Regions from separate parts of the Dactylosporangium sp. CA-139066 genome, predicted to be linked through region 1. Evidence: riboswitches for the same ligand, from Rfam matches in the RefSeq annotation. Region 1 holds a riboswitch; each other region holds the start of a gene.
The links. Region 1 has a riboswitch for cyclic di-AMP ahead of ACQEVU_RS49545 (coiled-coil domain-containing protein). Riboswitches for the same ligand answer to the same signal wherever they lie in the genome.
Positions count from the first base shown of each region.

Region 2: another riboswitch for cyclic di-AMP. It lies ahead of ACQEVU_RS52790 (hypothetical protein); the one in region 1 lies ahead of ACQEVU_RS49545 (coiled-coil domain-containing protein).
Region 3: another riboswitch for cyclic di-AMP. It lies ahead of ACQEVU_RS26960 (C39 family peptidase); the one in region 1 lies ahead of ACQEVU_RS49545 (coiled-coil domain-containing protein).
Region 4: another riboswitch for cyclic di-AMP. It lies ahead of ACQEVU_RS56775 (NlpC/P60 family protein); the one in region 1 lies ahead of ACQEVU_RS49545 (coiled-coil domain-containing protein).

Region 1 covers NZ_JBNJNH010000002.1:1,041,395-1,048,762, forward strand. The annotation lists gene ACQEVU_RS49520 (tetratricopeptide repeat protein) at 1-618, shown strand, start outside; gene ACQEVU_RS49525 (hypothetical protein) at 660-1,124, shown strand; gene ACQEVU_RS49530 (SAM-dependent methyltransferase) at 1,143-1,931, shown strand; gene ACQEVU_RS49535 (glycoside hydrolase family 19 protein) at 1,928-3,040, opposite strand; gene ACQEVU_RS49540 (DUF998 domain-containing protein) at 3,120-3,701, opposite strand; cyclic di-AMP (ydaO/yuaA leader) riboswitch at 3,912-4,057, shown strand; gene ACQEVU_RS49545 (coiled-coil domain-containing protein) at 4,067-5,095, shown strand; gene ACQEVU_RS49550 (exopolyphosphatase) at 5,168-6,127, shown strand; gene ACQEVU_RS49555 (App1 family protein) at 6,207-7,274, opposite strand.
Region 2 covers NZ_JBNJNH010000002.1:1,730,076-1,737,443, reverse strand. The annotation lists gene ACQEVU_RS52810 (ATP-binding protein) at 1-391, opposite strand, end outside; gene ACQEVU_RS52805 (plasmid pRiA4b ORF-3 family protein) at 519-2,126, opposite strand; gene ACQEVU_RS52800 (hypothetical protein) at 2,178-2,426, shown strand; partial or broken gene ACQEVU_RS52795 (MOSC domain-containing protein) at 2,459-2,692, shown strand; gene ACQEVU_RS52790 (hypothetical protein) at 2,783-3,562, opposite strand; cyclic di-AMP (ydaO/yuaA leader) riboswitch at 3,808-3,951, opposite strand; gene ACQEVU_RS52785 (cellulase family glycosylhydrolase) at 4,101-5,372, opposite strand; gene ACQEVU_RS52780 (adenylyl cyclase) at 5,549-7,368, opposite strand, start outside.
Region 3 covers NZ_JBNJNH010000001.1:5,872,961-5,880,328, reverse strand. The annotation lists gene ACQEVU_RS26985 (FIST N-terminal domain-containing protein) at 1-218, shown strand, start outside; gene ACQEVU_RS26980 (FIST C-terminal domain-containing protein) at 146-751, shown strand; gene ACQEVU_RS26975 (diguanylate cyclase domain-containing protein) at 821-2,386, shown strand; gene ACQEVU_RS26970 (helix-turn-helix domain-containing protein) at 2,372-3,145, opposite strand; gene ACQEVU_RS26965 (VOC family protein) at 3,258-3,608, shown strand; gene ACQEVU_RS26960 (C39 family peptidase) at 3,700-4,452, opposite strand; cyclic di-AMP (ydaO/yuaA leader) riboswitch at 4,459-4,597, opposite strand; gene ACQEVU_RS26955 (class I SAM-dependent DNA methyltransferase) at 4,713-5,447, opposite strand; gene ACQEVU_RS26950 (glycosyl hydrolase) at 5,645-7,368, shown strand, end outside.
Region 4 covers NZ_JBNJNH010000002.1:2,611,524-2,618,891, forward strand. The annotation lists gene ACQEVU_RS56770 (methyltransferase domain-containing protein) at 1-386, opposite strand, end outside; gene ACQEVU_RS56775 (NlpC/P60 family protein) at 431-1,426, opposite strand; cyclic di-AMP (ydaO/yuaA leader) riboswitch at 1,437-1,576, opposite strand; gene ACQEVU_RS56780 (ABC transporter ATP-binding protein) at 1,923-2,657, shown strand; gene ACQEVU_RS56785 (ABC transporter ATP-binding protein) at 2,734-3,522, shown strand; gene ACQEVU_RS56790 (AMP-binding protein) at 3,519-4,604, shown strand; gene ACQEVU_RS56795 (branched-chain amino acid ABC transporter permease) at 4,601-5,488, shown strand; gene ACQEVU_RS56800 (branched-chain amino acid ABC transporter permease) at 5,485-6,585, shown strand; gene ACQEVU_RS56805 (ABC transporter substrate-binding protein) at 6,597-7,368, shown strand, end outside.

The DNA of each region.
Region 1 (7,368 bases):
ATCGCGCTGACCGTCGTCGGGGTGGTGCAGGACGCGGGCACGGACCCGACGCCGGCCGTCCAGATCGCGTTCGTCGTGCACATCGGCTCCCTGGTCGTGGCGGCGGCGGCCGTCATGGTGCGGGACGGTCAGGTGGCCGCCCGGGAGCCGGCGAGCACCGACCTGCTGGAGGAGCACCGCGAGTCGGCCGAGCCCGCGCGCTGGGCGCTGCGGATCGTGCGCAACGGCTCGGTCGTGGCCCTGCCGGCGTGGCTGCTCAGCATCGACCCGCCGGCGCCGTGGGGCACCCGGGCGATCGCCGGCCTGGTCGGGCTGGCCCTGTTCCTGGGCAACGCGGTGTGGTCGCGGCGCCGGCTCATCCGCCGCCCCGGCCGGCCGAATCCCGTCCTGGGGGCGCTGCTCGTCCCGCTGAGCCTAGCGGCGCTGGCCGAGCTGGCCGTCATCGTCGCCTGCACGGTCCTGCCGCCCGCCGCGATGCCGCTGCCGGACCCCGCCGGGCTGCCCGGGTTCTTCGCCATCGGCTTCGGGCTGCTGGCGCTGGCCGGCTGGCTGCCCTACGCCGCGTACCAGGGCGTGACGGGCCTCATCGGGCACCCGCGCGCGAGGCGGATTCCGTAAGATCGGGCGGCGTCGAATCGATCCGAAGGAGACCCCTCGAAATGCGACTCCTCGCGGCCGCCGTCGCCGCGTCGGCGGTGCTGGCGCTCGGGGCCGGGTGCGACGCCACCGCGGGCACCGCCCAGGCCGGGGCGGGCGCCACGTCCGCGGCGCCGGTCGCCTCGCCGGCCGACCCCGCCAGGCAGGCCTGCCTCGACGTCAAGGCCGTGCAGGTGCAGTACTTCACCAGGTTCAACGACGCCGCCACCAAGACGCTGGCGGCGATCAACCGCAACGACCAGGCGGCCGCCGAGACGCTGTCGGCCGAGGAGAGCGCCGCGGCCAAGGAGTGGGGCGACAGGCTCACGCCGCTGGCGACGAACGTGGCCGACGTCGATGTGCGCTCGGCGGTGGATACCGTGCTCGCAGCGCTCAGGCGATACTCGGAGACCCAGGGCGTGACGGTCGGCGATGTGCTCAAGGCGGGCACGGCGCTGACCACCGCACTGAACTCCGCCTGCGGCTAGTCAACCGGGAGGAATCGCATGGCCGCACCCTTCGACACCGACCGGCCGCATCCCGCGCGGGTCTACGACTATCTGCTCGGCGGCAAGGACAACTTCGCCCCCGACCGGGCGGCGGCCGAGGCGGGGCTGAAGGTCAATCCCAACGCGGCCACCGCCCCGCTGCAGAACCGGGCGTTCCTACGGCGCACGGTGCGCTACCTCGCCGAGGCCGGCATCCGGCAGTTCCTCGACATCGGCACGGGGCTGCCGACCTCGCCCAACGTCCACGAGGTCGCGCAGGCGATCGATCCGTCGTCCCGCATCGTGTACGTCGACAACGACCCCATCGTGCTGGCGCACGCCCGTGCGCTGCTCACCAGCGCGCCCGAGGGCCGGACCGCCTACGTCGACGCCAACCTCCAGGACGGCGAGCGCATCCTGCAGGCCCGCGAGGTCCTCGACAACCTCGACCTCGACCGGCCCGTGGCGCTGCTGCTCTTCGCCATCCTGCATTTCCTGGACGAGGACGACGACCCCTACGGCATCGTCGAGCGGCTCATGGCCCGCCTGCCCAGCGGCAGCTACCTGGTCCTGTCCCACATCACGGCGGACTTCGAGCCCGAGGAGTGGGCCCGCTTCACCGCGATCATGCGCAGGCAGGGCATCACCACCCGCCTGCGCAACCGCGAGGAGGTCGCCGGGTTCTTCGACGGCCTCGAACTCGTGGAGCCGGGGGTGGTGCCGATCCTGCGGTGGCGGCCGGGCGCCGATGAGTCGCTCACCGACGCCCAGGCCGCGTTGTACGGCGGAGTGGCCCGCAAGCCCTAGCAGGAGACGGAGCCGCTACCGACGCCCACGCCGAGGATGCCGACGAAGCGCTGGTACGCCGCGACCCGGCTCTGCACCTGGGCCGGGTTGCGCCCGTTGCACTCCAGGCTGCCGTTGATGCTGCGGATCGTCTCGCCGAAGCCGGCCCCGTTCACCATGGCGTTGTGCGGGGTCATGGTGCCCGGGCCGCTCTGCGTGTTCCAGTACCACAGCGCCGTCTTCCAGGCCACGGCCGCGTCGGTCTGCACGAGGTTGGGGTTGTGCAGCAGGTCGATGCCGAGCGCGTCGCCGGCCGCCTTGTAGTTGAAGTTCCAGCTCAGCTGGATCGGGCCGCGGCCGTAGTACGCCGCCTGGCCGGCCGGGCAGCCGTAGGACTGGCCGGCGTCGCAGTAGGCGGGGTAGTTCGCGGTGTTCTGCTCGACGATGTACACGAGGCCGCCGGTCTCGTGGTTGACGTTGGCCAGGAACGCCGCCGCCTCCTGCTTGCGCACCGCGTCGCTGCCGGTCTTCGCGAACGCCGGGTAGGCCGACAGGGCGGCGACCAGGCCCGAGTACGTGTAGAAGGCGTTCCGGCCCGGGAACATCTGGTTGAACTGGGCCTCGCTGACCACGAAGGCGCCGTTGTCCGGCGGGGGCGGGGGCGCGGTCGTCGTGGAGCCGCCGCCGCTGCTGCAGGCGTACGGGTCCCAGTACCAGGTGCTGATCACCGGGCTGTACCCCGGGTTGTCGTGCTCGGCGATGTAGAACTTGCCATCGGTGAACTTCACGATGTCGCCGGTCACGTAGTTGCGGCCCTGGACCCACGCCGGGAAGCTGCACCCGCCGGCGGAACCGGTCTGCGGCGGCGGGTTGGCCGGGCCGCTGCCGCCGCACGATCCCTGGTCCTGCCACACGCCGCTGGTGCCGGGCGGGGCCTCGTTCTGCGTCCACCACTTCGCGAGGTAGTTGTGGCCGTTGCGGGACACCGTGGCGCCCCCGGTGTAGACCGCCGTCGCCTGCCACGGCGCGGCACACGAGGCGGCGGAGGCGGGCATCATGTTGAAGACCGCGACCACCCCGCTGACGATCGCCATCGCGGCGAGCATCGCCAGCGCGCGCACTCTGGACACCCTGAATCACTCCTTCGGTCTGACTGTGACCGGCCTATCCGACCAGCCGAGAGCAGCCGAAACAGCGAACATCATCGCTTTATGAAGAATATTTACGGTACCGTTGAGGCAGTGCGAGGGCGACGAGCAGCCCGGCCTCGGCGACCAGCAGCAGCCGCTCGGCCAGCCCGATGAGCACCCGGTCACCGGGGAAGGCGGAGTAGACCATCGCCAGCGCGCACCCCACGCTCACCGCGGCCAGCGCGCGCACCGCCCGCCCGTGCGGCACCCGCTGCGCGAGCCGCCAGCCGGCGACCGGCAGGGCCACGAACGCGGCGACCGAGGCGTAGCGGTGCACCGACCCGGCGGCCGAGAGCGCGAGCCCCGGCGCGTCGGTGGGCACGATCGCCGCGACCGTCAGCCCGGCGGCCCAGACCGCGAACAGCCCGGCCACCCACGCCTCGATCCGCACGCCGGTCCGGTGCAGGGCGAGCAGCAGCGCGCCCGAGGCGGCCGCCATGACGACCATCGCCCAGTCGACCACGCCCCCACGATCGGACACGGCAAAGTCGCTCACGGTGAGCGACCAGGGGTTGAGGTTGCCGTTCGGGTCGAGATGGCCGTCGACGACCAGGGCGGCGGCAAGGGCGAAGCCGGCGAGCGCGAGAAGCCTGAGGTTCACCGCCCGATCCTGGCGCGCGCAAGGGGTTCATCGGCTCGGTGAGTGTCACCCACGCGCCCCGGAGGCCGCGTCAGGGTGTGATCTGGGCCACAAATGGCCAGAGCAAAGAAGCTTTTAAGGATCTCCGCACAAACGGTGCGGTGCGCGATTTCTGGACCCTGGGTACAGTGACCCACGGTCACGTCCAGCAGGCGCCGCCCCCGGTGCCGGGCGTGGCTGCCGCCCAATCGCCGCACCGTGGCGAGCCGGGGACCCACCGTTACGTTGGGGTGAATCTACCCTCTTCGCGAGGGTGGTAGGGGTCGTTCCGTCCCGAACCCGTCAGCTAACTCGGTCGGCGGCCGACGGAAGGAACAACGAACCAGATGTCATCGCGACATCCCTACCGGCGCGTGATGGTCGCGCTGCTGTCGGCTCTGGTGCTCGGGGGGCTCGCCGGCACGCCCGCCGCGGCCGAGCCCACGCCCGGCGGCGACCCGGGCGACGAGGGCGCCTCCGCCAACCCGACCCTCGCCCAGGTCCTGGAGCAGACCACCCAGGCGTACACCGACGCCAAGGCCCGCTTCGACGCCTCCGTCAAGCGCCAGGGCGAGCTGACCGAGCAGCTGAAGAACACCGAGGCCCAGCTCGCCACGATCAAGGACCAGGTGGCGGCGATCGCCATCGCGGCGTACCGCACGGGCCCCCTCACCACCTTCGCGGCCCTGATGGACGCCGGCAGCCCCGACGGCTTCGCCGAGCGGGCCGGCTCCATCAACGAGATCGCCCACCACAACGACAACCTCCTGCACCAGTACAAGCTGCTGCAGGATGCGCAGACCGCGCAGAAGAAGGCCCTCGACGACGAGGTCACCACGCAGCAGCAGCAGGTCGCCACGATGGACCAGCAGAAGAAGGACGCGGAGAAGGCGCTCGCGCTGGCCGGCGGGCCGAGCAAGGGCTTCGTCACCGCAAACCTGCCGGTCGCCGACCCGGTGAAGCGCAACTCCGACGGCTCGCTGCCCAAGGAGTCGTGCAGCGTGAAGGACCCGACCACGACCGGCTGCCTCACGCCGCGCACGCTGCACGACATGCAGACGGCGCAGAAGGACGGCTTCAAGCGGTTCGTGTCCTGCTACCGCCCGAGCGGGCCGTATGAGCACCCCAAGGGCCGCGCCTGCGACTTCTCGGTGCAGAAGAGCAACGGCTTCGGCGGCGTGGCCACCGGCGACGACTTCGTCTACGGCTCCACACTGGCGGCGTACTTCGTGAAGAACGCCTACAACCTGGGCGTGATGTACGTGATCTGGTTCAAACAGATCTGGACACCGGCGGCCGGCTGGCACCATTACAGCGGCGTGGCCGGCGACCCGTCCAGCGATCACACCAACCACGTGCATCTCTCGGTTCTCTAACCCTCACCTTCGCGGACGGCCGGTCGATAGGGCTCCTGTCGACCGGCCGTTTCTCTGCGAGGGGATCCGCAAGTGAAGTACCGTCTCGTGACCCGCAGCGACTTCGACGGACTGGTCTGCGCGGTCCTCCTGCGCCACCTCGACCTCATCGGCGACATCACGTTCGTGCACCCCAAGGACGTGCAGGACGGCAACGTCGACGTCGGGCCGACGGACATCCTCACCAACCTGCCGTACGCCCCCGGGGCCCACCTGGTCTTCGACCACCACCACTCCGAGACCCTGCGCGTCGGCCAACTCAACGGCACCGGCCAGGCGACCAACCACGTCATCGACGCCGAGGCCCCGTCGGCGGCCCGCGTGATCTACGACCACTTCGGCGGGCCGGAGCGCTTCCCGCACGTCTCCGACGAGCTGATGGAGGCGGTCGACCGGGCGGACTCGGCGCAGTACGACATCAGCGAGATCCTCCAGCCGGTCGGCTGGACGCTGCTGAACTTCCTCATGGACAGCCGCACCGGGCTGGGCCGGTTCCGGCAGTTCCGCATCTCCAACTACCAGCTGATGATGCAGCTCATCGACGCCTGCATCGACCACCAGGACGTCGAGGAGATCCTGGCCCTGCCCGACGTCGCCGAGCGCGCCGAGCTCTTCCGCGACCAGCAGGAGCTGTTCGTCGACCAGCTGCGGCGGGTCTCGCACGTGCACGGCGACGTGGTCGTGGTCGACCTGCGCGACGAGGACATCATCTTCGCGGGCAACCGGTTCATGGTCTACGCGCTGTTCCCCGAGGCCCGCGTCTCGATCCACGTCATCTGGGGCAAGCAGAAGCTCAACACCGTGTTTGCGGTCGGCAAATCGATCCTGGACCGCACGTCGCCGACCGACATCGGGTCGGTGATGCTGCAATACGGCGGCGGCGGCCACCTCGCCGCCGGCACCTGCCAGGTGCCCCACGACGAGGCCGAGCGGGTGCTCGGCGAGCTCATCGAGAAGGTTGGTGCCGCAGTTCCGCTTGGGCACGGGAGGTGACCTCGGCCAGGACGCGCCGCCATGAGGCACACGGTCAGCTCGGCCAGGTCGGCGCTGATCTCACCGATCCGGCCGGGGGTTACAGGATCTCCGTGTCCCGCAGGAGGCGCCACAGGCCGGCGCCGTCCGGGGCGCCCAGCCAGCGGCGGTCGTTGGCCGGGAAGCGCTTCGAGCTCCCGGCGACGCCCGGGAAGGCGCCGGCCAGCACCGCCTGGGTCGGGGAGAGGTGCCGGATGGCGACGGCGGCGACGGCGTCCGGGTGCTCGGCGGCGAACTCGGCGTAGATCTCCGGGTCGTGCTGGCCGTCGTCGCCGACCAGCAGCCAGCGGATGTCCGGGAACTCGTCGGCCAGGCGGGCCAGCGAGGCGCGCTTGTGGGCCTGTCCGCTGCGGAAGAACCGGTCCGGCTGCGGGCCCCAGTCGGTCAGCAGGAGGGGACCCGCCGGGTACAGGTGCCGGGACAGGAACCGCGTCAGCGTCGCGGCCACGTTCCAGGCGCCGGTCGACAGGTAGAAGACCGGGGCGCCCGGGTTGGCGTTGACCAGCCGCTCGTACAGCACCGCCATCCCCGGCACCGAGGCCCGCGCGTGCTCGTCGAGCACGAACGTGTTCCAGGCGGCGAGCAGCGGGCGCGGCAGCGTGGTCACCATGACTGTGTCGTCGACGTCGGAGATGATGCCGAGGCGGGTGGTGGCCGGGTCGATGATCCGGATCGGCGCCTCGACCGGGGCGCTGTTCTCGCACTGCAGGGTGACAGTGGCCCAGCCCGGCGCCAGGTCGGCCTCGACGACCACGTCGACGAACCCGCCCCGGTCACACAGCACCTCGCAGGTCCGGCCGCCGGCCTCGATGCGGACCATGGCGTTCATGACCGACACCGCGGTGAACGAGCGCCAGCCGCGAAGCTTCTTGAGCCGCTTGCCGGGCTTCGGGTCGATGCGGGCGAGCAGGGCGCGCCCCATCACCCGGACCCAGCCGGGGCGCTCGTCGGTCGCGCTCGCGCCGTAGCCGGTGTAGGCGGTGACCGCGACCTTCCAGCCGCGCCGGCGCAGCCGCCGCTCCAGGAGGCTGTGGAACGCGTCCTCTATGCGCGCGGCACGGTGCAGCGGCAACGGCGCACTGCTCGGCGCGTTGGGGCTCAAGGACACTGCCCCACCCTGTCACAGCGGGCCAAGGACCGCACCCCGCCTGGCGATCAACGGCGAGTGACCAACACACGACGCTGGCATGAAACCGTGAGCC
Region 2 (7,368 bases), 690 kb from region 1:
GGAAGGTCAGCAGGTCGAGCGTGGCCTCGTCGGCCCAGTGCGCGTCCTCGACCACGACCACCTGCCGCTGCGAGCGCTGGTCCAGTTCGTCGAGGAGCGCCGCGAACAGCTGCTCCCGCGGACTGCCCGCGCCCAGCAGCGCCGCGAGCCGTCCGCCGACCTCGCGCCCGAGGTCGTGCAGCGGCCCGAGCGCCCGGGGCGTGAGCAGCGGATCGCACGCGCCGAACAGGAACCGCGTGTCGCCGGCATGCCGGTGGGCGAACTGTTTGACGAGCGCCGACTTGCCGATCCCGGCCTCACCTGCGACCAGGACGACGTGACCGGCCGCCGAGGTGGCGGCCAGCACAGTGCTCAGCTCGTCGAGCAGCGACGAACGCTCCAACAGGTCCATGGCTGTACTTCACTCTATTGCGAACGACCGTCTCGGTGGTGGTCAGCACCGGCGGTAGCGAGGCGGAGGACGCCACGCCGGGCGCCTCCGACGCGGAGGTAGTACCGCCGGGGCGCCTTCCATACCCCTACGCTGACGGGACGAACAACGCGGTGAGCCTCCGGTTGATCGCATCGACGTCGAATGGCGTCGTGTGCGGGCCGTCCTCCGGATTCCAGTCCTCGATCGGCGCGTCCCCACGCCCGCCGGAACACACGATGTCGACATCGGCGGCCGGATCGTCCAGCTGGTCGACGCGTTCGACGGTGATCCGGTGCTCCCACCAGTCGCCCATGTCGTAGACGTACTTCATGGCGCCCCCGCCGGACAGAACCTTCGCCAGCCGGACGCCGGACTCGTCGTCGCAGTCGTCGAGCTCGAAGTCGGCGTCGGCGTACCGCTGATGACCGGCCTCGAAGAGATGCAGGTGATCGTCGCGCCAGCCGAAGGCCGCCTGGATGACGTAGTGCAGCGCGTCGAGCCGGAGGGCCGCCGGCACGCGCAGCCGCCGCCAGACGGGCGGTCTGACATTCACGAGCGAGACCTTCAGTTGATACACCCGGCGTGGCGGAGGCCCAGCGGCGTTCAACGCCTCGAGCAGTGCGCCGGCGTCCGGGTGCGTGCTGGCGGTGACGACCGGCAGCCCGCCGAACTCGTCGACGAGATGCCAGGCCTCCTCGGCATCCTCGACGGCGAGCGCGTACTCGACGGCCAGCCACCGATGGTCCGCCTCGCTGGGCGCACGGTCGGGCGCCTCCCAGGTGGCCAGCGCCGCCCGTGCGTGCGGCGCCAGCATCGGCCGCTTCAGCGCCGAGCGCCACACCGGCCGCATCGCCTCACCCAGCCCTCCGACGAGATCCATCCCGGCGACACGGGCGGCGGGCCGGGCCTGCTCGGCGGCGGACATCACCTCGGCTGCCGCCTGGTTGACGTCGCGCCCGGCGAGCCATTGCCGGACCACGTCCCACGCCTCGCGCTCCGCCAGCCCGACCAGCCGCTCCAGCAGATCGGTGGCCGGAAGATCCGCGGATACCGGCTGTGGCGCGGAGGCAGCGAAACGCGCTTCGGCCCATCGGCCCAGCGCCGTCAACCGGAGCCCCTCGTCGACGGCGCCGAACTCGCCGAGCAGTTGGGCGCCCGCATCGACCGGCATCACGCCCCGCCGGAACGCCTGATAGACCGCGCCGATATACCAGCCGCCCGACGCATCGTGCAGCCGCTCGTTGACGAGGTCCTCGACGTCGTCCAGCGCCGGTTCGCCGGCGAGCACCGCCAGCAGCGTCCGGCACAGCACGGAGGCGCCCTCGCCCTCACGGTCGTGGGACTCTGCCCGCAGCACCGCGCCCAGGGCGGCCCACCACGCCTCCAACCCATCCGCCGGCGTACTCCCCGTGGCAACCGCCCGGCCGATGCGGACCTCCACGAGACCGACGGCCTGCGCCGCCACCCACGGCCGGTGCAGCGCCTCGACGTCGGCGGCGGTACGAGCACGGGCCGACGCCACGAGACCCATCGCTGCCATTGCGCCGGGAATGTCCACCGGCTTCAGCACGCCCTTCGAGGTCACCGGGCGTCCGTCACCGACCCAGCCGGCCAACGCCACGGCGCGGCGCATCATCGGGCAACCATCGGCGGCTTCAACCAACGCATCGGTCACCGCAAGAGCATAGAAGGAGCGCCCGTCCGCCGTCGGCATGGTCCGGCGCGACCATCATGGCGGACACAACGCCCGCGTTCACCCCGGCCGGTGCTCTTCTTCCTGCCGGACCGGGCGCGCGAGGATCGGCTGCACCAGCTCCTCGAGCGACGTTCGTTGACAACGCCTGTGGCGACCGCGGTACGGGATCGGCTCAACGCAGCCCGGACGGTGGCGGACGCGATCTGGCGGCCGGTCGGGAACGCGGCGCAGCGCTGTCGTCTGGTGGCGCTCGGCGCGTTGGGTGATCGCCCGGACGAACGGGCACTGGCCCGGCTCGACCGCCGCCCGGCGGGATAGCCGGCGGCGCGCACGTCACCGGGCAGCCGTCGACCTTCACGCGGGCGAACCTCCCGGGCGCGTACCTGCGGGTGCTGGAGCCCGGCGAGGTGTGGGCCGGCGATCCGGTGACGGTGGAGGACCGTCCCGCGCACGGGGTCACGATCGCGCGGGCGTTCAAGGCGTACATGTTCGCACCCGAACTGTTGCCCGAGTTGGTGAGGATCGACGGGCTGCCCGACGATCTGCGGGAGACCCTCGCGGAGCGGCTGCCAAGAGGGCGCTAGCCCGCTGTGGGGCCGGGGCCACGGATCGACGCCCCCATGGTCGACCACGGCGTTGAACCCGTCGATCCGCTGTACCGCGCCAAACCTGCGCTACGCGACAGCGCTCACGATCTGGCCGGCCAGGGTCTGCCACTGGGCGTAGGCGTCTGGGTACGCCGATACCTGCACGGTCTGTGCCGCCACCGTGACGGCCATCTGTTCCCAGCCTTGGACCTGGACCAGCGCCGCGTAGAAGCGGCGTGCCGCCTCGGCCGGATTCATGAGCTCGGCGACGGTACCCCAGTTCGGCCGCTGCTGGAACAGCCCGACCGAGTCGTGGTCGCTGCCGACTCCTTCGTTGGGGAGTTTGAGCGACTCCGGAACGTTGGAGTTCGCGAGGTTGTGCAGATGGCTTTCCTGCAGCGCGGTGGCGATCGCGACGACGAATGCGCGCTGCGGCAGGTTCGCCTGCTGCCCGACCTTGATGATCGTGACGGCGTTGTTCATCTCGGCCTGGGTCAGCCCGCCAACTGGAGTGTGGACGGTCGGCGACGGCGAGGCCGTTGCCGGTGCGGCCGCGGCCGCGCTCTGAGCCGGCTGTGCGCCGGCCGAAGCCGAAGGCTGCGGGCTGGGCTGGGCGTCCGTGCGCTGACCGCCGCGGGATGCTCGGTTCTCGGCCTCCGCCGTCCGCCCGCTGTCGCCCTGCTGCACGGTGTCGACCTGGGCGACAGGTGCCGGTTTGCTGCCAAGTGATGTGGATACGAACAGCGCGGCGATCGCCGAGAACGCGATGACGACCGCGGCCGAGTACAGCCGGATCCTCTTGCGGGCCGCCGATTGACGGCCGTGACGGAAGCGCTGCCGGTAACGGGCGGCATGAGGCAACCTCATGACCGCAGGAGAGGGCTGGTTGCGGTACTTCACGAACAACCTCGACTGACTGGGGGCGCCGGAGGTCCGGTCGGCACGGCGCGAGGGCATGCGCCATCGACCGTCCACAGGGGACGGTTGACAGATGCGCCGGTGTGGCCGGTACGCGCCTGAAGGGTTACCGGGCCGGAAGGGGAATGTGCAGTGCCGGCCGGTCTCCGGGGCCGCGGGTCGAGGTGTGGCGACATGCGAGGGTCAGCACGCGATGCTCCTTCCGATGCCGCCTACCGAGTTAGCTGACGGATTCGGGCGGGAGGATCGCCCTACCTCGCGGCGCGAGGCCGCTTGGATTCACCCCAGTTGTGCTTGGTTCCCCGGCTCGTGCAGGCACGACTCGGCCGGTCCGCCACGTCGTCTCCTCGAACCGAGACGGCCAGGCGCGGCGGACTCTCAGACCATAGCGGCTGCATAACCGCAGGTGAAGACCCAAATGGAACTGCCAGGGTGCGCGCGGCAGCCCGGCCTTCCGCCATTTGCCGCGGCGAACACTATCCGCTGGCTAACGCTGCGGGGGCGTGACCGCGGCGACCATGGCCGAGCGCGGTGAGCGCTTGCCGAGCAGGTTCTGGGCATACACGGCATAGGTGTACTCCGTGGAGCCCTTCAGGCCCTTGAGGATCACGTCGGGGCGGTTGGTCGTCGCGACCCGCGTCTCGGCCGCGCCGTTGACGGCCATCACCTGGTACGTCGTGCCGCCGATCGGGTCCCGTCGGCCCTGCCAGGCAAGTCGGACGCTGCTCGAGGTCACGTCCGTGACCGTCAGCCGCTGCGGGGCGCGGCTCTTGGGGTCGACGACGGCAGCGGTGCTGTTGCGGAACACCGTCGCCTCTCGCGTGTCGGTGTCGAGGCCGTTGGGGCCGTCGATGAACCGCCGTCCCCAGGCCGTACGGCTGTTGCCGTCGAAGTTGTTCACCAGGTCCAGGTAGCTGAACTGCTTGTCGTTGCCGCTCCAGGACCAGCCGAGATACCCGAGGTGCTGTTCCTGCGCGTACGCCATGATGGCGTCCTCGTCCGGCTTGCCCCACTGGTGCTGGCTGGAGAACTCGCCGATGAGAATCGGCAGATGGCGCTTGGTGAATGACGTGAGATAGCTGTTGACCTTCGCCGCGGTGTTGAACATGCCGTACATGTGGATGTCGAACGCGGTGTTGCCGGTGGGGTCGGCGGCGACAACCTTCTCGGCGTTGTCGCGCATGACGAACGACTCGTCCTGGCCCCAGCCGGGGCCGTCGACCAGGAGCGTGTTCCTGAAGCCGGCGGCGCGCAGCTGACGGATCGCGTCGGAGGTCTGCTGTACCCAGGGCCAGTTGGTGCCGTTGGCGAACGGTTCGTCGGCAATGTTGACGAGGACGTTGTCCTCGTGGCCGACCATCGTGTCGCGCAGGCTGAGCCAGAACTGCACCGCCTCCGACATCGGCGCCGCCTTCTTGTCCTGGCCGAAGCCGGCGGTGTCGTGGGCGTCGAAGATGCAGACGAGCCGGTTCTGCTGGCACAGGTCGACGACGGTTGCCACCTCCTTGGCCGGGGCCCGCCGCCACTGGTGACCGATGCCGAGGGTGACCCGCACCGCGTTGGCGCCCGCCGCCTTGATGGCCGCGAACGAGCCGTTCTGGTCGGGGTACCACATGAAGTCGTGGTTGACGCCGCGCAGCACGAGGTCGCTGCCGTTGGCCTCGACGAGCCGGCCGTCGCGCACGTGGATGCCGGTGTGCGGCTCGGCGGCGTGCGCCCGGCCGGGCGTCAACAGCACGCCCAGGCCGGCTACGAGCATCGCGAGCGTTAGAACCGCCCGGGTCGGGCCGGCAGCGTCGTCGGTTCTCACGGCCTCTGCGGCTACCCCGGCTCGGCCGCTTCTACCCGCACCGCCGGGGTGACCCGGGCGCTCCGAAACGAACAGGGCCGCAGCGTGTGGCTGCGGCCCTGTCGGTCAGTTGGGGTGCTGGTGTACTACGGGGTCGGGTACTGCGCGATGAAGACCGGCGAGCCGATCCTGGTCGTGTCGGCCGGGCCGCCCACGCCGTTGACGACGTGGTCGATCGTGCCGGCGCTGAGGTTGACGGTCATGATGTGGTGCAGCTGAACGCCCGGGGTCTGGGGGACCTCGAAGCCGTTCTCGGTGTGGATCGACGGGTTGTTCTGGTTGAACACGTAGGCGCCGCCGCCGTAGAGGTGGTGGGTCGTCACGTTGTCGCCGACCTTGTAGGCGGCCCAGCCCTTGACGTCGCCGTTCATCCAGTCGGCCTGGGTCGGCGGGTCGTACGGCAGCTCGTTCTGGAAGAAGATCGTGGTGCCGTTGTTGCCGTTCCAGACGGAGTTGTACTGCTGGAAATGCTCGACGAACAGGCCCAGTGCGGTCACGTTGTCGCCGTTGATGACGACGCCGTTGCGGCCGATGTTGGTGTTCCAGCGCTGCGTGTCGGTGAAGCCCTCGACGCCGTGGTCGGCGCGCCACACCCAGGTGTGGTCGATGATCACGTTGTCGCTGTTGACCTCGAGCGCGATGCCGGCCTTGCCCACGTGCGGGCCACCGACGCGGAAGTACACGTCGGACAGCGTCGTCGGGTTGTCGGCCGAGCTCGGGCGGTTGCCGTGCGGCTTGCCGACCCGCAGCAGGACCGGCGACTCGGTCAGGCCCGCGTCGATCGTGACGCCGGCGACGACGACGCCGGGGACGTCAGCGATGTCGAGCGGAGTGGACCCGTTGACGGCGGTGAGCGTGGCGTGGCCGAGACCGAGGACCACCGTGTCGGGGCGCTTGACCTCGATGCTGCGGGCGATGTCGTACACGCCGGGGGTGAGCAGCAGGTTCAAGCCGCGGGCGAGCTGGTTGTTGATGACCTGCACCGAGTCCGACGGGCTCGCGACGTAGAAGTCCGTGAGCGGGATCGTACGGCCCGGCGTCTCGCCGTTGGCCCACGTGATGCCGCGGCTGTTGCGCTGGGCGGCGGGCACGCGGACGTTGTACTTCCCCTGTGCGTCGGTGAACAGGTACGGCTTCTCGCGGCTCACCGGGGTGTTGTCGAGCGTGGTGTACGGCGGGTCGGGGAAGCCGGCCTCGCTGGGAGCGCCGACGACGCCGGAGAAGACCTGGTTCCACACGCCGTTGGACCAGCCGGCGACCTCGCTGTTGCGGGTCAGCCACTGCTGCTGCGAGCCGCTGATGACGAACGGCAGCTTGGAGTCGGCGATGAAGCCGCCGCTGGCGTACTGCGGACCGGCGGTGCAGTAGTCCATCAGCGACAGGTTGGCGCCGCTGATGTTGAGGCGGCGCATGGACACGGCCTGCGAGACGGCCCAGAAGTCCGCCGAGCCGCGGCAGCCGTCCTGGCCGGCGCTGTTGACGTTGATCGACAGGTTGGACAGCGTGCGCCAGAAGTTGACGAGCGCGAGGCAGTTGCTCGTGCCCCCGTTCTCCAGGCAGCGGTTGTAGACCTCGACCTTGCCGTTGATGACGACGTCGTTGGGCGACGCACCAAGGCCGGCGATCTCGGTGTAGTACCCGACCTTGATCTGGAGCGGGTGCTGGGCGGTTCCGTACGTGCCGGGCTTGAACAGGTAGGCGTGGCGGGCGGTACCCATCTCGTTGCCGACCTGCGCGGCGTTGGCCGCGTCGAGGGTCGCCTGAATGCTGCTGACCGGCATGCTCGGATCGAAGACGGTGACGTTCGCTCCGAGGTCCCAGCTGGTGGGGGGCGGCGCGGCGGCGGCCGTTCCCGCCGTCGCGACGGCGGTGGTCAGCACGAGCCCGACCGCAAGCGCCCGGCCGA
Region 3 (7,368 bases), on a different contig from region 1:
GTGACGGCGCCCGCCGCGGGGCCTACGGGGTGCTCGGGGCGAGCGTGCCGCTGTTCGGGGGCGCGGCCGGCGACGGGTGGCGCATGTCGGGGACGTTCCAGCTGCACGGGAGCGACGTGTTCAGCAACGGGGCGTCGCGGCGTGCATCGGGTCGGACGCGCCGATCACGATCGGCATCGACCACGGGTGGAAGCCCGCCGGCGAGCCCCTGGTGGTGACGCAGAGCGGCGAAGGGAGGGTGCATGAGCTCGACGACGAGCCGGCCCTGGACGCCTACCTCGACCGCCTGGGCGCACCCGAGGAGGTCTACAAGGACGAGGTCGCGCTGCGCCACTACGTGCTCAGCCGGCCGCTCGGGGTGCAGCGGCGCAGCGGCATCGAGATCCGCAACATGAGCACCGAGGTCGACGTCGACGGGCGGACCATCGGCGGCGGCGGTGACCTGTCGCTCGGCGCGCTGGCGTTCGCCATGGAGGGCGACGAGGAGTCGGTGGTGACGGCCTCGGCCCGGGCCTGCCGCTCCGCGATCGAGCAGCTCGACGAGGCCACGCCGGTCGGCCTGCTCACCTTCAGCTGCGCCGCCTGCCGGGCCGTGCTCGGCGACGAGTGCGTCGCGATCGAGGGCGCGCGGCTCGCCGGCGAGGCGGGCAGCATTCCCTACGCCGGGTTCTGCACGTACGGTGAGATCGCCCGCACCCGGGGCATCAACGGCTTCCACAACCAGACGATGGCCGTGCTGGCATTCGGCTGAACAGCCGCGCGGAGACACGCCAGGCCGCCCGGCCGAAGCGACATCCGCCGTCGAAACGAGTGTCCAGCCGTGGCCGACGGAGCCCTCGCGGCGCAGCAGCTGGTCGAGCTGCTCGCGGTCGTCACCAGCTGCGACGACGAGGAGACCGCCATCCACGCGGCGATCGAGCGGGCCGCGGAGACCGGCGAGGCGGAGGTCTGCGGCCTGCTCGTCGGCGACGTCGTCATCGACGCCGTCGGCCTGCCCGAGGGCTCGCCCGACTACGCCACCCTGGCCTCGGTGCCGCGCGGCCGCGGCACGATCGAGCTGCCCGGCATCGGGCCGTGCGGCGCCGGCTGGGCCCAGCTCGGCCGGGCCGACGAGGGCGTCCTCGTGCTCGCCCGGCTCGGCGACACGTTCACCGTCGCCGAGCGCAACCTGATCCGCGGCATGGCGAAGGTCCTCGGCCTGACCCTGCGCATGCTGCGCACCCCGGAGGCCGAGCGCCGCCGCGAGCGCCTCATGCGCCACCTCTACGACATCCAGCGCCTCATCTCGCGCCGCGCCCCGCTCGCCGAGGCGCTGCGCGCGGCCCTGTCGGCGGCGGCCGACGTGCTCGCCGCCGGGTCCGGCGACGTGGAGCTGGTGCTGCTCGACCACGACGACCCGGGCCACGCGATGGCCACCCGCGGCGTCGCGTCGGGCCCGATGCGCTGGGTGCGCCGGGCGATGACCGACGACGACCTCGCCGCCGGCGTGATCGGCATCGACCGCGTCCAGGAGCGCGCCGACGACCGCGGGGCCCGCTCGATCGCGGTCCCGGTCCACGAGCGCGGCCGCGCCGTCGGCGCGCTCGCCGTCGACCTGGCCGACGGCCGCCGCCTCGGCGACACCGACCGCGACAACCTGCTGTCGTTCGCGGAGCACATCAGCCTCGCCCTGACCGACGCGCGCACGGCCAGGGACATGGAGGCGGCGCGCCACGACCCGCTGACCGGCCTGCCGGGCCGCGCCCTGTTCCACGAGCGCCTGCGTCACTGCCTGGCCCAGAGCCGCGCGCCGGGCACGGTGGCGCTGCTCTTCGTCGACCTGGACCGCTTCAAGGCCGTCAACGACACCATGGGCCACGCCGCCGGTGACGCCCTGCCGGCCGAGCTGTCCCGGCGCCTGCAGGCGGTCGTGCGCCACGACGACCTGGTCGGCCGCCTCGGCGGCGACGAGTTTGTGGTCGTGCTGTGCCCGGCCGGCGAGCACCACGCCGGCGAGGTCGCGGCCCGCATCATCGACGAGCTGTCGCATCCCGTCCTCCTCCCGGGCGGCATGGCCGAGGTCGGCGCCAGCATCGGCATCGCCCTGAACCGCTCCGGCGACGACGAGGAGCTCATCGCCGACGCCGACGTGGCCATGTATGAGGCCAAGCGCGCCGGCCGCGGCCGCTGCGTGCTGTCCGGGGCCGCCGACGCCGACGCTCGGCGCATCCTCAAGGGCCCGTCACTCGTCCCGCGCGGCCGCTGCGTGCTGTCCGGGGCCGCCGACGCCGACGCTCGGCGCATCCTCAAGGGCCCGTCACTCGTCCCGCGCGGCCGCTACGTGCTGTCCGGGGCCGCCGACGCCGACGCTCGGCGCATCCTCAAGAGCCCGTCACTCGTCCCGTAACAGGCGGCGCACGGCACTCGGCGGGTGCCCGAGGTGCTGGCGCATCGTCCGGCACAGGTGCGCCTGGTCGGTGAAGCCGAGGTCGGCGGCCAGCGCCGCCAGGTCCTCCGCGCCGTCCTCGAGCTTGTCCAGGGCCCGCTCGACCCGGACCCGGTTGCGATAGCGGGTCAGCGACACCCCGAGCTGCCGCGTGAACGCCCGGCTGAGCCGGAACGGCGACACCCCCAGCCGCGCCGCCAGCGGCATCAGCCCGCCGGCCGCCGGATCGTCCGCCCGGATCGCCTCGCGCGCCCGGTCCACCAGCGCCCGGTCCGGGTCGTTCGCCGCCGTCGACCCCAGGGCCGCGGACAGCAGCGCCGTCAGCCGCTCGACGACCCCGTATTCGACGTCGCCGTCGCGCGCCGCCCGCAGCAGCCGGCGATGGGCGAGATCGAGGTGTGCGTCGACGTAGACGGTCCGCGCGGCCGGATCGCCGGCGAGGGCGTCCCACAGCGCCGGTGAGAGGCGCACGGACGTGCACACGTCGCCGCCGGCCGGGTGCGCGAAGTGTTCCTCGTCGCCGGGGCGGCCGATGTAGCCGACGGTCGGGTCGAGATCGGCGGCCCGGCCCGCGACCCGTCGCCGGAACCGGCCGCGCCGGACCAGGACCACGCGATAGTCGGTCTGCTCCTCCGGCGGGGACCAGCCGGCGTGCTGCCGTCCGCAGGTCACCGCGGCGATGTCGAGGCCCGGACGGGATGCCACCAGCTCTGCCTTCACGCCGGTGACGCTACGCCGGGGGTACGACAAAAACGCCCGCCGCAAAGATGTCCAAGCCGGATCGCGCGGCGGGCGGGCAGGCTGGCCGGCGACCAGAAAGGAAGTGGACGACATGGCCACGCTGAGCACGATCATCTTCGACTGCGCCGACCCGGGCGCCCTGGCCGAGTTCTACCGCAAGGCGACCGGATGGGAGGTGGCCTCCGCCGACGACGACTTCGTGTACCTCGGCGACGGGGGCCCGGTCCAGCTGGCGTTCCAGCGCGTCGCCGGCTACCGGGCGCCGGGCTGGCCCGACGACGCCAAGCAGGCCCACCTGGACCTCAAGGTCGACGACGTCGAGCGCGCCGCCGCCGAGCTGGTGGCGTCGGGGGCGACGCGGCCGCAGTTCCAGCCGGGCGACGGGGGCTGGCTGGTCCTGCTCGACCCGGCCGGCCACCCGTTCTGCATCGCCGCCGGCTGACGGACGTCGCGCAACGGTGGCGGTCACGCCGTACGGCGTGACCGCCACCCGCCGCGTCAGGCCGGCGTCATCCGGGTCGAGCAGGTGATGGTCAGGCCGAGTAGCCGCGGCTGGCGACCCAGTTGGCCATCGGATACGTTTCCATCCAGTAGGTGCGCGGGCCGAACATGCCCGACGGGTCGGCGATCTCGACGGCGCGGCCGCGGTCGCGGTAGCCGATGATCGAGATGTAGTGGCCGCCGCCGAACTCGTGGTACCGGCCCGTCACGTCCGTGGCGCCGCCGACGATGTTGGCCACGACGCCGCGGCCCTCGCCGATGGCGCGCACGACGTCGCGCTGCAGCTGCTCGGCCTGGGCGCCGCTCGCGCGCTGGCCGGGGATCCAGTGGGTCTGGTACGCGTCGCGGCCCAGCACCTGGTTGAGCGCCCGAGTGGTGTCCTGGGCGGAGTTGGTGCCGTTGACCGTGGTGCCGAGCAGCCCGGCCAGGTCGCTCTGCGACGGGGCGTTGACGCTGGACGACAGGGCGATCCGCGTGGAGGCGGGGCCACAGAAGTAGAAGTTCGGCTGGAACTGGAAGTCGTAGCTCACCTCCTTCGCCTCCGGCGCCAGCAGCAGCGGGTCGGGCTTGGCCGCCTCGGCCGGCGCCGCCGGGCGCTCGGGCGCGGCGGTGCTGAGGGCGGCGGCGGCTCCCGTGACGTGCGCGTCGGCCGGCTCGGGGGACTGGTTGAGCATGGCCGCGGTCCCGATCGAGACGACGGCGAGCGCGGCGGTGCCCAGTACGGCGGGCAGGGGGCGGCGCAGCGAGGCGAGGTGGTGACGTACGTCGGCCAGTTGCAGGCGCAACAGAAGAACTCCTTCCGGTGCCGCCTACCGGGTTAGCTGACGGATTCGGGCGGGAAGCTCGCCCTACCACGGCCACATGGCCGACGGATTCACCCCGGGACGCATGGGTCCCCGGCTCGCATGCGCGACTCGGCGGGTCCGCGGCCGGGGCCGGGCATTCACGGCGAGGGGACCGGCGCGGACGAGGTGACATTACTGGTCGGTACCGCCCCTGCCAAGAGGGTAAAAGATACTGCCACCAGGCAAAACGCGGTCGCGCCTTACGGTCGGCGGTAGACCGACACGTGCGTGGTGGACTCCGCGGTGAACGACGCGCCCGCCCAGTCCGCGTGCCGGGACTCCAGCTCGAGGCCGGCCAGCCGGGCCATGAGGTCCATTTCGGACGGCCAGATGTAGCGGTGCGGGCTGCGCGTCACGCGCGCCTGCCGCGAGTCGTCGAAGCGGACGTGGTGCGACACGAGGATCTGGTGCAGCGGGTCGTACGTGTCGATGCCGAGGTAGCCGGGCTCGGCCGCGAACACCGTGGCCGGCTGGCCCGGCGGCAGCACGCGCAGCGCCGGCACCTCCAGCTCCACCACGAACCGGCCGCCGGGCCCGAGGTGCGCGGCCGCGTTGGCGAAGCAGGCGACCTGCTCGTCCTGCGTGACCAGGTTGGAGATGGTGTTGAAGACCAGGTACACCAGGCTGTACTCGCCGGGCGCCCGGGTCGTGGCCATGTCGCCGACGACGACCGGGATCGCCGCCTCGTCCGCCTTCGCCCGCAGCCGCTCGAGCATCGGCCGGGACAGCTCGATCCCGGTCACGGGCACGCCCCGCGCGGCCAGCGGCACGGCGATGCGCCCGGTGCCGATCGCGAACTCCAGCGCCCGCCCGCCGCCGGCGAGCGCGGCGAGCCGCTCGACGACCGGGTCCACCGCCTCGGGCGCGAACATGCCGGCGCCGGGTGTGTCGTAGGCCGCGGCCACCTCAGCGTCCCAGATCTCGTCCTGTCGCATGCCCCGACCCTGCCCGCCCGCCGCCGTCGCCGTCCACCGGGTTTCTCCGGACGAGAGCGCTCTCAGCATGTTTGAGCAGCTCATGCCACAGATTGAGAGCGCTCTCTGAAAACTCACCATTGACACTGGTCACAATTGGTGCGCATCATTCCCAGGGACCCCGCAGTGACCGCCACTCTCATCACGGAGTCCATGCCATGCGTCTTGCCCGAGGACGACCCGCCGCGGCCGGTGCCATCGCCGTTGCCCTCGTCGCCACCGCCCTGACCTTCGTCGCATTGACCAACGCCGAGGCCGCCACCCTCGGCTCCGGCAGCTACGCCACCACCGCGCCGGCCGGCACCAGCGGCCCGACCGGGTGCGGCAGCATCGCGACCAACCCCCGCCAGTACGTCACCGCCAACGCCCCCGCCGGCGCGGTGCCGACGAACGACTGGTGGTCGTCGCTGCTGTTCAAGCGCACCGACTGCAACTACTCCTCGCCGCTGCAGGCCCACCCGATGGCCTTCCAGCCCTCCGCCGGCGGCCTCGGCGTCTCCTACACCACCGACGCCGCCATCTCCGGCACCGCCACCGGCGTCGGGGAGTACCACTACCCGTACACCACCGAGTTCACGATCGGCGTGACCGGCCTCAACGCGCCGAACACCCTGGTGGACGGCTGGACCGACTGGACCGTCACGCCGAGCTGGTCCGACGGCGCCCGCACGCTGCGCACCACCATCGGCCACGGCCTGCCGTTCGTCTACGCCCGCACGAGCGGCGGCAACGCCCAGCTCACGTTCGGCGGCGCCCCGGCGGTGTGGTCCAACAGCGGCAACCGGGTCGGGTTCACCGTCCGCGGCCACGACTACATGGCGTACGCGCCGACGGGCGCCACCTGGACCGTCAGCGGCGCCAGCATCACCTCGACGCTGGCCGGCAAGGACTACTTCTCGGTCGCGCTGCTGCCCACGACCACGTCGACGCCGGCCGCCGACCGCACCGCGCTGGCCAACACCTACGGGCAGTACGCCCACAACCACGTCACCGGCACCCGCGTCGGGTGGAGCTACGACCAGGGGTCCAGCACCGTCAACGCGACCTACACGGTCACCACGACGGCCCGCGAGGGCACCGGCTCCGGCACCGTCCTCGCGCTCTACCCGCACCAGTGGAAGAACCTGGCCGGCGCGACGCCCATCGCGCAGACCTACGTCTCCGCGCGGGGACCCATGAAGATCCTGACCGGCGCGGGCGCCTTCACCACCGCCACCCGCTTCCAAGGTGTACTGCCTGAGGTGCCCGCCGTCGCGGACTCCTCCGGCGCCGACCTGACGACCGTCGGCGGCTACCTGGACCAGATCACCGGCGGCGACCCCCTCGCGGGCTTCGGCAACGACACGTACTGGACCGGCAAGGGCCTCGGCCGCGCCGCCCGCGCCGCCGAGATCGCCGACCAGCTCGGCCGCACCGCCCAGCGCGACACGCTGCTGGCCGCGATCCGCACCCGGCTCACCGACTGGTTCACCGCGGGCAGCGGCGAGACGGGCCGCCTGTTCGCGTACAACCAGGCGTGGGGCACGCTCATCGGCTACCCGGCGTCGTACGGTTCGGACCAGGAGCTCAACGACCACCACTTCCACTACGGCTACTACATCGCCGCCGCCGCGACCCTCGCCAAGTACGACAAGGCCTGGGCGGCCACGAGCGCGTACGGCGGCATGGTCAACCTGCTGATCCGCGACGCGAACAACCCCGACCGCGCCGACACGATGTTCCCGTTCCTGCGCGACTTCGACATCTACGCCGGCCACGACTGGGCCTCCGGCCACGGCAACTTCTTCGCCGGCAACAACCAGGAGTCGTCGTCGGAGGGCATGAACTTCGCCAACGCCCTCATCCAGTGGGGCATCGCCACCGGCAACACCGCGGTCCGCGA
Region 4 (7,368 bases), 1.6 Mb from region 1:
GCCAGCGTGCCGCCGTCGTCGAGCCCGGCGGCCCAGGCCGGCAGCAGCGTCTCGTGGTCGTCGACCCACTGCAGCGAGGCGTTCGCGACGATCACGTCGACCGATGCCCGCGGCGGCCGCCACGCACCGGCGTCGCCGAGCTGGAAGCGCAGTTGCGGCGTCTGCAGCGGCTCGGCGGCCGCGATCATGTCGGGCGAGGAGTCGATGCCGAGGATCGCCGCGTCGGGCCACCGCTCGGCGAGCGTGGCGGTCATCGTCCCGGGCCCGCACCCGAGGTCGACCACGGCGACCGCGTCACCGGTCGGGATGCGCCCGACGAGCTCCCGGAACGGCCGCGCCCGCTCCTCGGCGAACCGGTTGTACTGCCCTGGATCCCAAGACGCCATGCCCCCATTCTGCGGGGCATGGCGTCAGGAGATCGCTGTGGGGGCTAATACTTGGGCCGGGCGTAACCGGTGATCTGGCGGCCGGCGTACGACACTTCTTCCACGAATTTGCCGGTGGTCGGCGCGTCGACCATCTTGCCGGGCTTGGTGTACATCCCGACGTGTGAGATGGGCGAGTAGAAGAAGATCAGGTCGCCGGGCATCAGCTGGGAGGCGCTGATGTGGACCATCGTCCGGTACTGGTCGGCGGCGTTGTGCGGAAGGTTCACGCCCACCTGTTTCCAGGCCGTCATCGTGAGGCCGGAGCAGTCGTAGGAGTTCGGGCCGGCCGCACCCCAGACGTACTTCTTACCCAGCTGGGCGTAGGCGAAGCTGACCACCTTCTGCCGGGTCGCGTCGTCGATGACGGGCGCCTTGGCGTTGGTGACGCCGGAGCCGTTGACCTTCGTCGAGCCGGCGGCGGTCGCCCGGTTCTTGAGGTCCTGCAGCTTCTTGATGTCGCCCTCGATCTTCTGACGCTGCGCCTCGAGCTGCGTCTTCTGGGAGGTCACGGCGGCCAGGGCCTCGTCGAGCGACTTCTTCTCGTCGTCGTACTTGCTCCTGGCGGCCTTGTAGCCGGCGATCTCGGCGTTCTGGCTGTGCGTGATCTGCTGGAGCATCGACAGCTGGTCGACCAGGTCGCCCGACGACGAGGCGTTGAGCATCATCGACAGGCCGCGCATGTTGCCGGCCGTCTTGAACTGCGCGATCGCGAACTGCTCGACGTTGGCGCCGGTCGTCGCCACCCCGTCCTCGAGGGGCTTGAGCTTGCTCTGCAGCTCGGCGACCTTGGCCTGGGTCGCCGTGAGCTCGTCGTTCACGTGGTTCCACGATTCGACGGTCGCCTCGAGCGCCTGACTGGACTTCTCGAGCTGGGCCTCGATCTCGGAGAGCGAGGGATCGGCGTGTGCGACCGTGGCCGGCGCCAGCACGGTCAGTGACACGAACCCGATCAGCAGGGTTCGCAGCACCGAGCGCCTGGCGCGGTGTCCAGTGGACAAGGCTGACCCTTCTTCACCTGGTTACCGCCTACCGGGTTAGCTGACGGGTTCGGGCGGGAAGAGGAAGGCGCCCTACCGCAGCTCTGCGGATTCACCCCACGAAACAACGCTGGGTCCCCGGTTCGATGCGCGCCGCGACGAGGGGATCGGGCGGCGCGAGGAGTTCGATTCGGCGGCGCTTGCCCGGCGCCATCCGGGGTGGATGACGGACTTCCGAGCAGGCCAGAGCCTAACTTAACGTGATCATCCGCCGGGCGAAAGACGCCTGTCCTGCTCGACATATAACGCGGGGAAAAGTCCGAATTACTGCCGGTTGGCTGTCGTCATCGGACCGTGACATCGACGCTTGCGATCATGTCGCGGTTACATATTTGAGGCTTGCTTCTTTCCAGAGAGCGGGTTAAATACGTGTAACTTCATACACCGAGGATGCAAATAGTTCGGGGGTCCGACAGTGCTACGGGTCCAGAACCTCGAGGTCGTCTACGACGATGTGATGCTGGTGCTGCGGGGCGTGAGCGTCGCGGTCCCCGACGGCAAGATCGTCGCCCTGCTCGGCGCGAACGGCGCCGGCAAGACCACCCTGCTCCGGGCCGTCTCCGGCCTGCTCGACGTGCACGACGGGGCCGTCGCCCGCGGCGCCGTGACCCTCGACGACCGCCCGATCCACCGCCTGCGCCCGGCCGCGATCGTCCGCCGCGGCATCAGCCAGGTCATGGAGGGCCGGCGCACGTTCGCCGAGCTCACCGTGGAGGAGAACCTGCGCCTCGGCGCGCACACACGCCGCCGGGGCGCGGCCGAGGCCATGGAGCGTATGTACGGGCTGTTCCCCGTGCTCAAGCAGCGCCGCGGCGCGGTCGCCGGCTACCTCTCCGGCGGCGAGCAGCAGATGCTCGCGATGGGGCGGGCGCTGATGTCCGACCCGAAGTACCTGCTGCTGGACGAGCCCAGCCTGGGCCTCGCCCCGCGCATGGTCGAGCAGGTCCGCGACCTCATCGCCGAGATCAACCGGGCCGGCACGGCCGTGCTGCTCGTCGAGCAGAACGCGACCATGGCGCTGTCGGTGGCCGAGCACGGCTACGTGCTGGAGAACGGCAAGGTCGTGCTGGACAAGCCGGCCGCCGAACTGCTCGCCGACGACGACATCCGCGAGTTCTACCTGGGCTCGCACGCGGCGCACTCCTTCCGCGACGTGAAGCACTACAAGCGCCGGAAGCGGTGGATGGCATGAGCGGTCCGGAGCGGAGCGGAGGGGCCTGCACAGCTCTGTGCTCGCGGCGGCGCCGGAGCGAAGCGGAGGCGACGGCGTGAGCGACGTGCTGCAGTTCCGCGACGTCCGGTTGAGCTTCGCCGGGGTGAGGGCGATCGACGGGGTCGACTTCGAGGTCGGGGCCGATGAGCTGTTCGCCATCATCGGCCCCAACGGCGCCGGCAAGACGTCCATCTTCAACGTGATCTCCGGGGTGTACCGCCCGCAGCACGGCCGCGTGCTGCTCGGCGACGTCGACATCACCGGCGCGCGGCCCGACCGGGTGGCCCGCCTCGGCGTCGCCCGCACCTTCCAGAACGTGGAGCTGTTCCGGCAGCTCACGGTCGTGGAGAACCTCATGCTCGGGCGGCACCACCACATCCGCTACGGCACCCTCGCGGCCATCGCGTGGGCCGGCCGGGCCCGGCGCGAGGAGCTGGCCAACCGGGCCCGCGTCGAGGAGATCGTCGACTTCCTCGAGCTCGCCCAGTGGCGCCGGCTGCCGGTCGGGCTGCTGCCCTACGGCGTGCAGAAGCGGGTCGAGCTCGGCCGGGCCCTGGCGATGGAGCCGAGGCTGCTCCTGCTCGACGAGCCGGTCGCCGGGATGAACCTGGAGGAGACCGAGGACATGGCCCGCTACATCCTCGACATCCGCGACGAGCTGAGCATCCCGATGATCCTCGTCGAGCACGACATGGGCCTGGTCATGGACCTGGCCGACCGGGTGCTGGTGCTCGACTTCGGCGTGCCGGTCGCGTGCGGCGCCCCCGCGGAGGTCCAGCAGAACCCCGACGTCATCCGTGCATATCTCGGCGAGGCCCGGCCAAACCTGGGGGAGGCGCGATGAGCGTCGCCACGCTCGTGCGCGACCGGGCGCGCAACGCCCCGGACGCGGTCGCGATGCGCCAGAAGCACCGCGGCATCTGGCGGGAGATCACCTGGCGGCAGTACTGGGACACCGCCCGCGCCGCCGCGAACGCCCTGCGCGGCCTGGGCGTCGGCCCCGGCGACCGGGTCGCGATCCTGTCCGAGAGCCGGCCCGAGTGGCTCTTCGCCGACGTCGCCACGGTCGCGCTGCGGGCCGCGGCCGTCGGGCTCCACCCGGCCGACCCGGCCGGCGCCATCGGCCACCGGCTGGCCGGCTGCGGCGCGAAGGTGCTCATCGCCGAGGACCAGGAGCAGGTCGACAAGGCCCTCGCGGTGCTGGACGACTGCCCGGACCTGCGGCGCATCGTGTACCTCGACCCGAGGGGCATCCGGCACCGGTACCGCCACCAGGTCCTGACCTCCTGGGACGACCTGCTGCAGGGCGGGCCGGGCCCGGAGCCGGAGCTGGACGCCGCGCCCGAGGACCTCGCCGCGCTGCTCGGCGAGGGCGTGCTCGCCGATCCGCCGCCCGGCCCGCGCGACCTGCTGCTGTCCAGCCGGCCATTGAGTCACGCCACCGAGCGCGCCTTCACCACCGGGCTCAACGCCGCCGCCGGAGTGGTCGTGCACTTCGGCGAGGCGATCGCGACCGTGCCGCCGGAGCTGCGGGAGGTACAGCCGACGATCATCCTCGGCGACCCGCGGATGTGGGAAGAGATGCTCGCCGGCGTCACCGCGCGGGTGGCCGGCGCCTCGCGGCTCAAGCGGGCCAACGCGCGGCTGTGGCTGCGGGTCGCCGACGGCATCGGCGCCACGCTCGCGGCCGGCGGCGGGCGGCACACCGCCGCCGGCCGGCTGCGCTACGCGGCCGGCTGGCTGCTGTGCTACCGCGCGCTGCGGGAGCGCATCGGCCTGCGCCGGGTGCGCTACGCGGCCTGCCCCACGGCGCCGGTCGCGCCCGAGGTGCTGCGCTTCTTCACGGGCATCGGGGTGCCGGTGCACCAGGTGCCCGGCACGACCGAGGACACCGCCATCGACGAGATGCACCGGAGCGCCGCGTGAAGGATCTGCTCGAGAGCGTGCTGCGCGGCCTCGGCACCGGCAGCGTCTACGCGCTGCTGGGCCTCGGCTTCGTCATCATCTACAAGGCGACCCGGGTGATCTCCTTCGCCCAGCCGTCGTTCATGCTGGCCGGCGCCGTCATCGTGACCTACCTGGTCGGCCCGATCGGCTTCTTCCCGGCGCTCGTCGCCGCGGCCGCGCTCACCGGCGGGCTGGCCCTTGGCGTCGAGCGGCTCGCGGTGCGCCCGATGGTCGGCCGGCCGGTGTTCACGGTCGCCATCATCACGCTCGGCATCGACATCGCGGTGCGGGTCGTCGACAACGCCTTCATCGGCCTCGACGTGCGCCACGTCGGCGACCCGTGGGGGCTCAAGGTGTTCACGCTGCCCGGCGGGATCGTCGTCGAGCAGCGGCACGTCGCGATGGCGCTGACCACCGCGGTGCTCATCGCCGCGCTGTTCGCCTTCTTCCGGTACACCCGCACCGGCCTCGCGATGCGCGCCGCCGCCTACGACCAGGAGGCCGCGCTGGCCCAGGGCGTCAGCGTCGGCGCGGTCTTCGCGATGTCGTGGGCCCTGGCCGGGGCCCTGGCCGCGGTGGCCGGCACGTTCGCCGCGGTGGGCGGCAGCGTGAGCGAGTCGCTGTGGCTGGTCGCGCTGACCGCGCTGCCGGTGATCATCCTCGGCGGCCTCGACTCGTTGCCCGGCGCCGTCATCGGCGGGCTGGTCGTCGGCGTGGTGCAGGAGGTGACCGCCACCTACCAGGGGCACCTGGCCTTCCTCGGCGGCAACGTCTCGGTCGTCACGCCCTACGTGGTGATGCTGCTGGTCCTGCTCGTCCGCCCCTATGGCCTGTTCGGGACCCGGGAGGTCACGCGCGTATGAGGAACCGTCCGCTGCTGCACACGTCGTACTCCCAGGACGTCGCGCTGTTCGGGAGTACAACGCAGCGATTTTTCGTGGTTTTTGGGCTTTTACTGGCGCTTGCCATGCCCTGGATCATCCAGGACGACGTCCTGCAGCTGCTCGGGATGGCCTGCGTCACCGCGATCGGCGCGCTCGGGCTCAACATCGTCACCGGCCTGGCCGGGCAGGTGTCGCTCGGCCACGCGTTCTTCCTGGCCATCGGCGCCTACACGGCCGCGGCGATCGCCGGCGACCCGCACGCGCGCACGATCGGCTTCGGCGTCACCGAGGTGCTCGTCTGGCTGCCCGCGGCCGGCATCGTCGCGGCGCTGGCCGGCGTCCTCGTCGCGCCCCTGGCCACCCGGCTGCGCGGGCTCTACCTGGCGGTGGTGACGCTCGGGCTCGTCTTCATCGGCGGCCACGTGATCAACGAGTGGTCCGCGCTCACCGGCGGGCCCGGCGTCGGGCGCCAGCCCCCGGCGCCGTCGCTGCTGGGCTACGACCTCAACACGTCGGACTCCTTCCTCACCAGGGACCAGAAGTTGTACCTCCTGATGCTGGTCCTGCTGCTCCTCGCGGCTCTCGCGGCGCGCAACCTGGCGCGCTCGCGAGTGGGCCGGGCCCTCACCGCGATCCGCGACCGCGACATCGCGGCCGGCGTCATCGGGGTGAACCTGGCCAGGTACAAGACGGTCGCCTTCGGGGTCTCGTCGTTCTACGCCGGCTGCGCCGGTGCGCTGCTCTACGTCGGGGCGGGCTACTTCGACCCGACGTCGTTCGACCTGCTGCTGTCGGTGCAGTACATCGCCATGGTCCTCATCGGCGGCGCCGGCACCGTCAGCGGCGCGGTTCTCGGCGCCTTCCTGATCACGCTGCTGCCGCGGCTGACCCGGGAGGTCCCGTCGTTCCTGCCGTTCATCAGCACCTCCCCGGCGGAGTCGCCCAACGCCTACCAGCTCGAGACCGTCCTCTACGGCGTGTTGATCATCGTGTTCCTGATCTTCGAGCCGCGCGGGCTGTTCGGCGTGTGGATCCGGCTGCGCAACTACTGGAAGGCCTGGCCGTTCTCGTACTAAGGAGCTCCTCAATGAAGAGGTTGGGCGCCCTCACCCTGGCCGCGGTGCTCGTCGTGGCCGGGCTCTCGGCCTGCCGCGGCGAAGACAACAGCGATCAGCAGTCCGCCACCGGCATGAAGACCGACGTCGGCATCACCAAGGAACCCTGCCCCAAGTCCGACCACAAGGACCGGGGCTGCATCTACCTCGGCATCATCTCCGACCTGACCGTCGGGCCGTTCCACGCCCTCGCCGTGCCGATCACCGAGGCGCAGAAGGCGTTCTGGCGGCGGGTCAACGCGCAGGGCGGCATCGGCGGCTACGACGTGGACGCCGAGACGTACGTGCGCGACAACAAGTACAACCCGCAGACGCACAACGAGGTGTACCAGGAGATCAAGGGCAAGGTCCTGGCGCTCGCGCAGTCGCTGGGCTCGCCGACCACGGCCGCGATCCTGCCGGACATGAAGACCAACAACATCCTGGCCGCCCCCGCCGCCTGGACGTCCGGCTACGCCTTCGAGGACAACATCCTCGAGTCGGGCGCCAACTACTGCTTCGAGTCGATGAACGCCGTCGACTACGCCAACGACACCTTCAAGCCCAAGACCGTCATGGCGGTCCACCTGGCCGGCGACTACGGCGACGACGCCGCGGCCGGCACGAAGATCGCCGCCGAGAAGCTCGGCCTGAAGTTCATCGACGTCAAGACCGACTCCGGCACCGACAAGCAGGCCGGCGCGGTCACCGCCATCGTCACCCAGAAGCCCGACCTCGTCATCATCACCACCGGCCCGGCCGACA